Regions from separate parts of the Ruegeria sp. CDSC081 genome, predicted to be linked through region 1. Evidence: riboswitches for the same ligand, from Rfam matches in the RefSeq annotation. Region 1 holds a riboswitch; the other holds the start of a gene.

Region 1 (4,381 bases):
CCAGGCGGGCAGAGCCAGCAGGGCGAAGACAGTCCAAAGCAGTTTCATCCAGAGGCCTCCTTTTAAGGTGTCTGCAGGAATCCTGCCAGAAATGCGGGGACGTCGCACTCACAATCTTGTGCGCATTCGGGATTGCGCCGCGCCGCTTAAAGCCGCAGAAACGGGCGCAGGACGAAGGGAAAGGTCTGGATCGGATGCGCCTGATGATCTGCAAAACCTGTGGCACCGCACGCGATCGGGCGGCCGAGGTGCAGGCTGTGCAGGACGCACTGAAAAGGGCCGGATTGACGGATCAGGTCGAAGTGAGCGAACACGCCTGTTTCAGCGGCTGCGCGGAACCCACGGCCCTAGCTATACAGGCGCAGGGGCGCGCATCTTATGTGTTTTCGGGAGTCGATGTGGCGGCGGATGCTGCGGATATCGCTGAAACTTGCCGTACTTACCTGAACAGCCCGCAGGGCTGGATTGAAGACGCCCGACCCTGCGGGCGGCTTCGGATGTGTTTGCGTGCGCGTATTCCGGCGCTTTAATCGACCTGAACCGTAACCGCAGCACGAACCGGCACGTTATCGACCGAAAGCGGGCTATGGCTGTTGGAATTCAGCGAAACCGAAACCTCGACCTCGCCTTTGGGCAACTGATCAATGTGCATCCAACTGCCGTAAAGCCGGGCGAGCTTTTCTCCGTTGATGTAAACATGCGCGTGCCCTTCGCCCGCCATGTCTGCGGTCGATGCGTTCTGCGGTGCGAAGGTAAAGTTTTTTGGCATGACATGCAGGTTCCAGCCAGACATAGGATCCTGTGTCAGAGCGATGTCCAGTGTAGGTGCATCTGTGCCTGCCGGTAGGTTCAGGGCCGTGGAATGATCGTGGGCCATGGTCTCAGTGTGTGAGGCTCCGTGAATAGACGGATCAGAATGGTCGTGGCCATCAAATGTGACGCCATTTGCAGCAGCAATTACAAATCCTGCACCGCCGCCAAAGACCAGACCGATCACGAATAGAGCAAGTGAACGGGTCATTGTATTTCCTTGAAAACATAGGGAAACGCGCCAAGTTTACACCCGGCGCGTTCAATCGAAGTGCGATCAGGCCGTTGCTTCGGAAGGTTGCGCTTCTTTCTGCCAGAAATAGCCAGCGAACGCGCCAACCAGAACCCATGCAACCAGACCGATTCCAAAAGCTCGTGCGGCGAACAATGCGCCAATTTCAGTCGGCACAGGGCCGGTGAAAACATCGGGCTCGGGTGCACCGATAAGATGTGGCACCAACAGAAGTACCGCAGCGATCACATAGCTGATCAGGTTACCTCCAAAGGCGATCAACCACATGGCGACAAGGGCTGCTGCAACCGTTGCGAACCACCAGACCTGACGTGCATAGACATCGGCTGCTGCGACACCCGGCACTTCAGGCGCCAGGGTGAAACCTGGTGCAAGGTGGAAGGCGATAAATCCGGCCAACCCCCAAAGGACGCCGGTCCGGCCATCAATCTGATGTCCTTGACCTTCGGCTACCGACATCAGCGCAACCATCACCAACGCATAGCCGGTATAGGTCAGCATGGTAAAGATGACACTCAGCGCATCACGCGTCAGTTCAGAGAACATGCGCGGCAGCTCGGGATGAGCCGATACGGTCTCGCCCCCGAAATGCACCAGCTCTCCGGATTCATAAAGCTCGGCATGCAACAATACTGGTTGCACAAATACCAACTGCAGCAAGGCGGCAATCAGCCCCGCTGCAGCACCAGCGAACAACGCGCTGGTCAATATACGACTGAACACGGTCTTAGTGGCAGGGGAAGCCGGTCGCGTGACGCACGTCATGCGCTGCATCATGCAGGGCCGCTGCCTGAACGTGACCGGTCAGCGTGATGAGGCCCAGACCCAGAACCACTGCAAACATGACCGGAACAAAGCCTGTACGCGCGGCGGATGCTGTTTTCGTTTGTGTTGCCATTTTGTATTCTCCTCTGCCGCCGCACCCGACGGCCGGTGTTTCGTTTTTGCGCCTGGCAGGTCTCCTGGCTTGCGGGTCGATGCCTCTGTTCGCCTTCCCCCCGGAGAACCGGGAGTGGCTGGTTGAACAGGGGCTCTCCGCTTACAGTCGCGGGGGCGGCTTTGGAGTTGACCACCGAGGCAGTCGCACCAAATTCCCTCTTAGCATCCGGATTTCTCCGGCAGGACCAGACACCCCCATTTAGCCGCTATAGCTGTGGCGGTGCAATCATCATTTGCGACGTATTGTGTCAGATTATGCGCTTTTTCAGCAAATAAATATCCATGATCCAACCATGGTCGGCACGGGCATGGGCGCGGCGGTCTAGAATCTGCTGCGCAACCTCGGCCAAAGGGCCTTTGATCAGGATTTCCTCTTTCATGCCGACATATGAGCCCCACCAAATGTCCAATTCTTCCATGTTCAGGTTTTGGAAGGAACATTCGCCATCCAGCATCACCGCCACGTTTTCTGCGGTTTCCGGCCATCCTTCGTCCCGGATGCGACGACCAGTTGTTACGATATAGGGCGCGCCCAGTTCGTTGATCGGAATCGCATGGGCCGCCGTCAGCGCTTGCAGCGCTGTGATGCCGGGAATCACCCGTGTTTCTGGCTGAGGGGTCAAACGTGCCGCGATTCGCAGCGAACTGTCATACAGCGACGGATCCCCCCAGATCAGCAGCGCCACATGGCGGGCCTTCGGGTGGGCTGCGATGGCCTCCTGCCAGCGCAATGCAATCGCGTCGTGCCATTCGTCCACTCCGCGTAAATAGCCATCATCGGCACAGCGTTTGGGAATGTCGAAATACGCGATTTGCGGAGGGGTATCCGCGACCTGAGCGATGATCTGCTCGCGCAGCCCTGCCAGATCGGCCTTGTTTTCGCCCTTGCGGGGGATCAGGATCAGGTCCGCCGAACGGATCGCCTGCGCCCCTTGAAATGTCACATGATCCGGGTTGCCGGTGCCAATACCGATCAGCGTCAGGTCAATCATTTTCGAACTCTGCCAGAGGTCCATACAGGATCAGGGCCGGGGCGGTGCCGATCTCGGTTTCCAACTGCTGCGACAAAGCACCGATGGTCGAGCGTTGCAGTTTTTGTTCGGGGGTCGAGACGGATTCGGCCATCAATGCAGGCGTGTCCAGCGGCAGGCCGTGCGAATGCAGGGCGCCAACCAAAAGGGGAAAGGTGCGCTTGCCCATAAACACGACGGTCGTAGCCTGTGGATCAGCCAGTGCTGCCAGGTTCAGATCTTCGGGCAGTTTGCCACTGACATCGTGGCCGGTGACGAATTGCACGCGCCGCGCGGTCAGTCGCCGGGTCAGCGGAATGCCCGCCGCTGCCGCCGCCGCTACCGCCGAGGGGATGCCGGGGATGATTTCATAGTCGATCCCGGCCTCTTGCAGGGCCACCAGTTCTTCTTCAAGCCGGCCGAACATGCCGCCATCACCGGATTTCAACCGCACAACATGCTGACCGGTTTGTGCATATTCGACCAACAAGCGGCTGACGTGATCCTGCTTGGGCGAGGGGCGCCCGGCGCGTTTGCCGACACCAACCAGATCAGCATCCTCGCGCGCGTGGCTCAGGATCGGGCCGCTGCTGAGGTCATCAAACAGCACCGCATCGGCTTTCTGCATCCTGTCTACCGCCTTCAGTGTCAGCAATTCCGGGTCGCCGGGGCCTGAACCGATGAAGGACACAAAACCACTCATGCCGAGGCCTCGGCGATCAGATGAAAGAATGTCCCGGTGACATTGTTTCGCACCGATCCGGTTTGCGGGCCTTCCGCGCCTTCGGCGTCGAACACGCGCGCCAGCGGGGCGTCAGGCTGTTCGATGATCGAGGAATAGTGGAACTCATGCCCGCGTAGCGCTGTGCCTTCGGCAAATCCGGCCATTGGGGCCAATAATTCCGCCTTGCGATAACCCAGGTTGAACTTGCGCTTTTCATAGGAGGTCACAAGGCCCAGAAGGCCCGCCATTTCGTGCCGGGCACCCTCTTTGTCGATCAACGCCTGACCCAGCGCCATGTAGCCCCCGCATTCGCCATGCACAGGTCTTGTCTCGGCATGTTTGCGCAGCCCAGTCTGGAAGGTGTTGGCGGCGGCCAATGTGGCTGCGTGCAACTCGGGATACCCACCCGGCAGCCAGACCAGATCGGCATCCGGGGCAGGGGCTTCATTCGCCAGCGGTGAAAACGGTAGGATTTCTGCACCCGCCGTGCGCCAGCCTTCCAGCAAATGCGGATAGGTGAACGAAAACGCAGCATCCCGCGCCAGTGCGATCCGCTGCGCCGGAGGGCGGGGTAGCACGGCTGACGATGGCCTATTTGGGCTTGAGGAAGCCGCCCGCTTGATCGCCTCCAGATCGACATGTTCA
Region 2 (4,381 bases), on a different contig from region 1:
GGATCATTTCCATCAAGTCCAATACCCGGCCCCGGTCGGCCAGACCCAGCATCGCGCGCACCTGATCGGCGCTGGTTTCACCGGCCCCATGGCTGATTGCCTGATCCAGCAGCGAAGTTGCGTCGCGCGCCGACCCTTCGGCCGCGCGGGTGATCAGCGCCAGGGCATCATCCGCGATCTGTGCCTTCTCAGCCGCTGCGATCTTATTGAGCAGGCCAATCATGTCCTCGGGTTCGATCCGGCGCAGGTCAAATCGTTGGCACCGCGACAGAACAGTCACCGGGACTTTGCGGATTTCGGTCGTGGCAAAGATGAACTTCACATGCGCAGGAGGTTCTTCCAACGTCTTGAGCAGCGCGTTGAACGCGCTGGTCGAAAGCATGTGAACCTCGTCGATGATGTAGATCTTATAGCGCGCACTGGCGGCGCGGTATCGGACCGAGTCGATGATTTCGCGGATATCATTCACGCCGGTTCGGCTGGCGGCGTCCATTTCCATCACGTCGACATGGCGACCTTCCATGATGGCGACGCAATGTTCGCACTGGCCGCAAGGCTCGGTCGTGGGCTTGCCTTGCCCATCAGGACCGATGCAGTTCATGCCCTTGGCGATGATCCGTGCCGTGGTCGTCTTACCGGTGCCGCGGATGCCAGTCATGATGAAGGCTTGTGCAATCCGGTCGGCCTCGAACGCGTTTTTCAGCGTGCGCACCATTGCGTTCTGACCGACGAGGTCAGCAAAAGTTTCCGGGCGGTATTTCCGCGCGAGAACCTGATAGGCGGGGCTGGGCGTGTCGGTCATGTCTGCTCTGTTGGATTCGTGTCAGGTTTGCAGCGTAGAGACCCCCGCCGTCCGCGTCCACCGCGCGCGAAAAGGAATTTCGTTTTGGCAAGTTGCATCAGAGCCGGTAAATCATGAGGGGCTTTAGCCCCATGTGGTGATGCAGGTAAAGGAGCTGTGTTGGAGAGTTTTGCAATTCACCCTCTTGGATTGGGCAAAGGGCAGATCGCTCTGTGCCCACTGCCGGGTGTCACGGGCGATTATGCTGGGGATTTCGCAGTAATCCGGGATTGGGCGCCGGACCTGGTCATCTCGATGACGACCTCGGATGAGTTCCAGCACTCCGGCGCGCGTTCAATCGAGGAGGACCTGCAGCGCGAACGGATTGCCTGGGTCCACCTTCCGGTCTCCGATTTCGGCGCCCCCACGCCTGAGGTTGAGGCGCTTTGGCCGCAAGCCAGCGCCGCCGCCCAACATGTCCTTGCCAGTGGCGGCAAGGTGCTGGTGCATTGCCGCGGTGGGTGCGGACGCTCGGGGATGGTTGTGATGCGGCTAATGGTGGAATGCGGCGAAGCGCCTGGCCAAGCGCTTCGGCGGTTGCGTGCGGTGCGGCCCTGCGCGGTGGAAACCGACGCGCAAAAGGACTGGGCGGGGTTGCCGGCCCGAACCCTTCCCTGAATCAGGCAGACACTTGATACGGAATACTGTCGCTGCGCGGCGGCAGGGTCGATACGTCGAGCATCGCACAGGGTGGTTCTGACAGAAAACCAGCGGATTTCTGGATGAACTCCGGCTCGAACATCATGTCGCCATAGGCGTCCAGCTTTTCTGTCGGCGTGTCCGTGCTGGTGCCGCAATAGACCCTGATCTGTTCTGACTGGGCCCGAAAGCGGGCCGTGCAGCCTTCGGTGCAATGGGTCAGATCGCTGGTGCCTTCGACCTCGAATGTTTTGGATGTCGCAGGCCTTGCCGTCGCCATCGCCTCGGCCATGGCGCGTGCCATTCGGGCAAGGGCGGGGCAGGGTTTCCCGGTCCTCTGACAGATGGTTGCGGTGAATTCGTGTGTTTTTGTCTTCCAGATCATAATGCGCCCTCCGCGCGCAGGACGAAGGGTGAGGATCAGGTGTGACAGCGCGCTGACGACCTGCCCGGACACCCCGCCCGAGTTTCGGTTTCGATACGATGGCAGGTCTCCTGACTTGCGGGTCGTCGCTTTGCCGACCTTCCCAGCCCTGGGGCCAGTGGTATTTCGGCATTGCTCACCGCTTACAGTTGCGGGGGCAGTCGCGGAGTTGGCCCTTTCCGGCATCGCCGGGGCAGACCGCACCGTGTTCCCTTTTCATCCCGCCCCAATTCCGGGGCAAGAACCATCACCACATCGCTAGCGGCTATGCAGACCCCGAGTCAAGCCACCTGTTGGGGTGCAAACCGGACGTTTGGTCATCTTGATGAAATCTTGACTCTGGTGGCCGAAATCGGGCCGATTGTTGAGTGAACCGAGTAGTTCAGAATTTGTCGGAAGCGCCATGCTTGATACCACGCCCTGCGTCCAGACTAAGGACTTTGATTTTGCCTCAGGCTCTGCCAGCCTGTCGGCGCGGCTGTATCTGCCTGAAACCGAGCCGAAGGTCGCCGTGGTGATTCACAGCGCAACTGCAGTGCCGCGCGACTATTACCAGCATTTTGCCCGTTGGCTGGCCGCCGAACAGGGTATTGCCTGTTTGACCTATGACTACAGCGATTTCGGGCATTCGCTGCGCGACAAACTCAAAACCTCCGAGGTGACCATGGCGGATTGGGCCTTGGTCGACATGCCCGCCGCACGGGCTGAGATGCGCAGGCGGTTCCCGGAGGCTTTGCAGTGGAGCATCGGTCATTCCCTTGGCGGCTTGCTGGGGCCGGTGCAGCCGGATATTGATCAGATCGACCGGATGATCTGTGTATGTTCGGGGCTGGTTACTCTGTCCGACCATCCCTGGCCCTATCGCGGGCTGGCGTGGTTGTTCTGGCACGGCCACGGGCGTCTGGCAGTGAATGCACTGGGGTATCTGCCGGGCAAAGCTGTGGGGATCGGTGCCGATTTGCCGGGCCCGGTCTATTGGCAATGGCGCAGCTGGTGCACGGCGCCGCAGAATTATGTGCCGCAGATCGGTGACGCTCTGCCCGAAGCGAGATGGGCGCAATCGAATACACCGGTGGACCTGTTCGCCTTCGAGGACGACCAGATGGTGCCGCCAGACGCAGTCTGGCGGCTTGCCGATCTGTATGGGCCGAAGGCGCGGCGACATCTGTTGTCTCCGAATGAATTCGGAGCGCCTGAGATCGGTCATATTGGCGCTTTTGCCCGCAGAAACCGGGCGGTTTGGCCCCGGTTGATTGCCTGAAAACGAGGCGCCTTTTTGTCACGCTTAGTGTCTGCTGCGGGACTTTTTGTCGTGCATGACGGATCGCACCATTTTGCCAAAGGCTTTGTCACGTGCCCGTGACTGCGCGAGGGTCTCGGAATTCCTCTGATCTTCGCGCCGAAGCTTGTGCCAGCGCGCCAACCGGTCGGGCTCAATCACGCCATTGGCAATCGCCTCCTGCACAGCACAACCGGGTTCGGCCTGGTGCTGGCAATCTGAGAACCGGCACGTTGCAGCCAATTCCAGAAGGTCGGAGAAAACCTCATCCACGCCGTCTTGGGCATCCATCAAACGCAGGGCGCGCATTCCTGGCGTATCAATCAGCCACCCCCCGTTTCGCATCGGGTGAAGCGCACGATGGGTCGTGGTGTGGCGACCCCGTGCGTCATCCTCGCGGATCCCCGCCGTTGTCCCGGCCTGACCAGTCATGGCGTTCGCCAATGTGGTTTTGCCGACACCGGATGAGCCGACCAAAGCAGCAGTTTGCCCGGCAGGGCACCAGGACAGGATCGGATCAATCTCTGACGCCTCCAGCGCGTTGACGGTTAGAACGGTCAGAAACCGAGCCAGCGAACTGGCCTGACTGGCATAGCTCTCTGGGTCAGGGCAGCTGTCGGCCTTGGTCAGGACAACAACCGGATAGCATCCGGCCTGATGCGCCAGTGCCAGATAACGTTCAAGCCGGGCCAGATTGAAATCGGCATTGCAGGAACTGACGATATACAGCACGTCCACATTCGCCGCGATCAGCTGAACCTGCGCACCGGTGCCTGCGGCCCGGCGTTGCAAGAGGCTTTTGCGCTCCAAAAGATGCCGAATGCGGTTTTGATCATCCGCAAGGACCCAATCGCCAACCGCAAATTCGCCGGTTGATCGGTCAGGGGTCAGATCAGATGTGCCGCCAAGCGCATTCAGGCCGATCAGGCGATCACGATGGACGGCGTTGATGCGATGCGGTGTGCAGGTAGGGTTCACAGCATGTTGGGCTGCAAAATGAGAGGACCATCCCAGGTCCGAAAGTGTTTTGGACATTGTTCTGCCTGTGTTCAGATACAGGAAACCATCAGGGTGGCAGGCGCGCACCCATCGGTAACGTGTTCAGGCAAGAGCGGGGGTTAGTCCCGGAAACGCTCTGCCCGAAGGGTCATTGCTACAATCATAAAGTCCCTCCTGCGGCAGTCGTTGCGCGTAAGTG

What was found. Region 1 has a riboswitch for cobalamin ahead of AC2FH9_RS07990 (CbtB domain-containing protein). Riboswitches for the same ligand answer to the same signal wherever they lie in the genome.
Region 2: it holds a riboswitch for cobalamin, as region 1 does, so the genes downstream of both, AC2FH9_RS14700 (hypothetical protein) here and AC2FH9_RS07990 (CbtB domain-containing protein) in region 1, are expected to answer to the same signal.

What each region holds. Positions count from the first base shown of each region.
Region 1 is NZ_JBXWNS010000004.1:54,124-58,504, forward strand. Features, by position in the region: gene AC2FH9_RS07970 (DUF302 domain-containing protein) at 1-48, opposite strand, end outside; gene AC2FH9_RS07975 (DUF1636 family protein) at 117-530, shown strand; gene AC2FH9_RS07980 (hypothetical protein) at 527-1,021, opposite strand; gene AC2FH9_RS07985 (CbtA family protein) at 1,088-1,786, opposite strand; gene AC2FH9_RS07990 (CbtB domain-containing protein) at 1,791-1,961, opposite strand; cobalamin riboswitch at 1,999-2,207, opposite strand; gene cobF (precorrin-6A synthase (deacetylating)) at 2,251-2,994, opposite strand; gene cobA (uroporphyrinogen-III C-methyltransferase) at 2,987-3,715, opposite strand; gene AC2FH9_RS08005 (cobyrinic acid a,c-diamide synthase CobB) at 3,712-4,381, opposite strand, start outside.
Region 2 is NZ_JBXWNS010000007.1:137,016-141,396, forward strand. Features, by position in the region: gene AC2FH9_RS14690 (DNA polymerase III subunit gamma/tau) at 1-802, opposite strand, end outside; gene AC2FH9_RS14695 (protein-tyrosine phosphatase family protein) at 959-1,459, shown strand; gene AC2FH9_RS14700 (hypothetical protein) at 1,461-1,865, opposite strand; cobalamin riboswitch at 1,949-2,168, opposite strand; gene AC2FH9_RS14705 (alpha/beta hydrolase family protein) at 2,308-3,165, shown strand; gene rsgA (ribosome small subunit-dependent GTPase A) at 3,190-4,218, opposite strand; RNA gene ffs (signal recognition particle sRNA small type) at 4,377-4,381, opposite strand, start outside.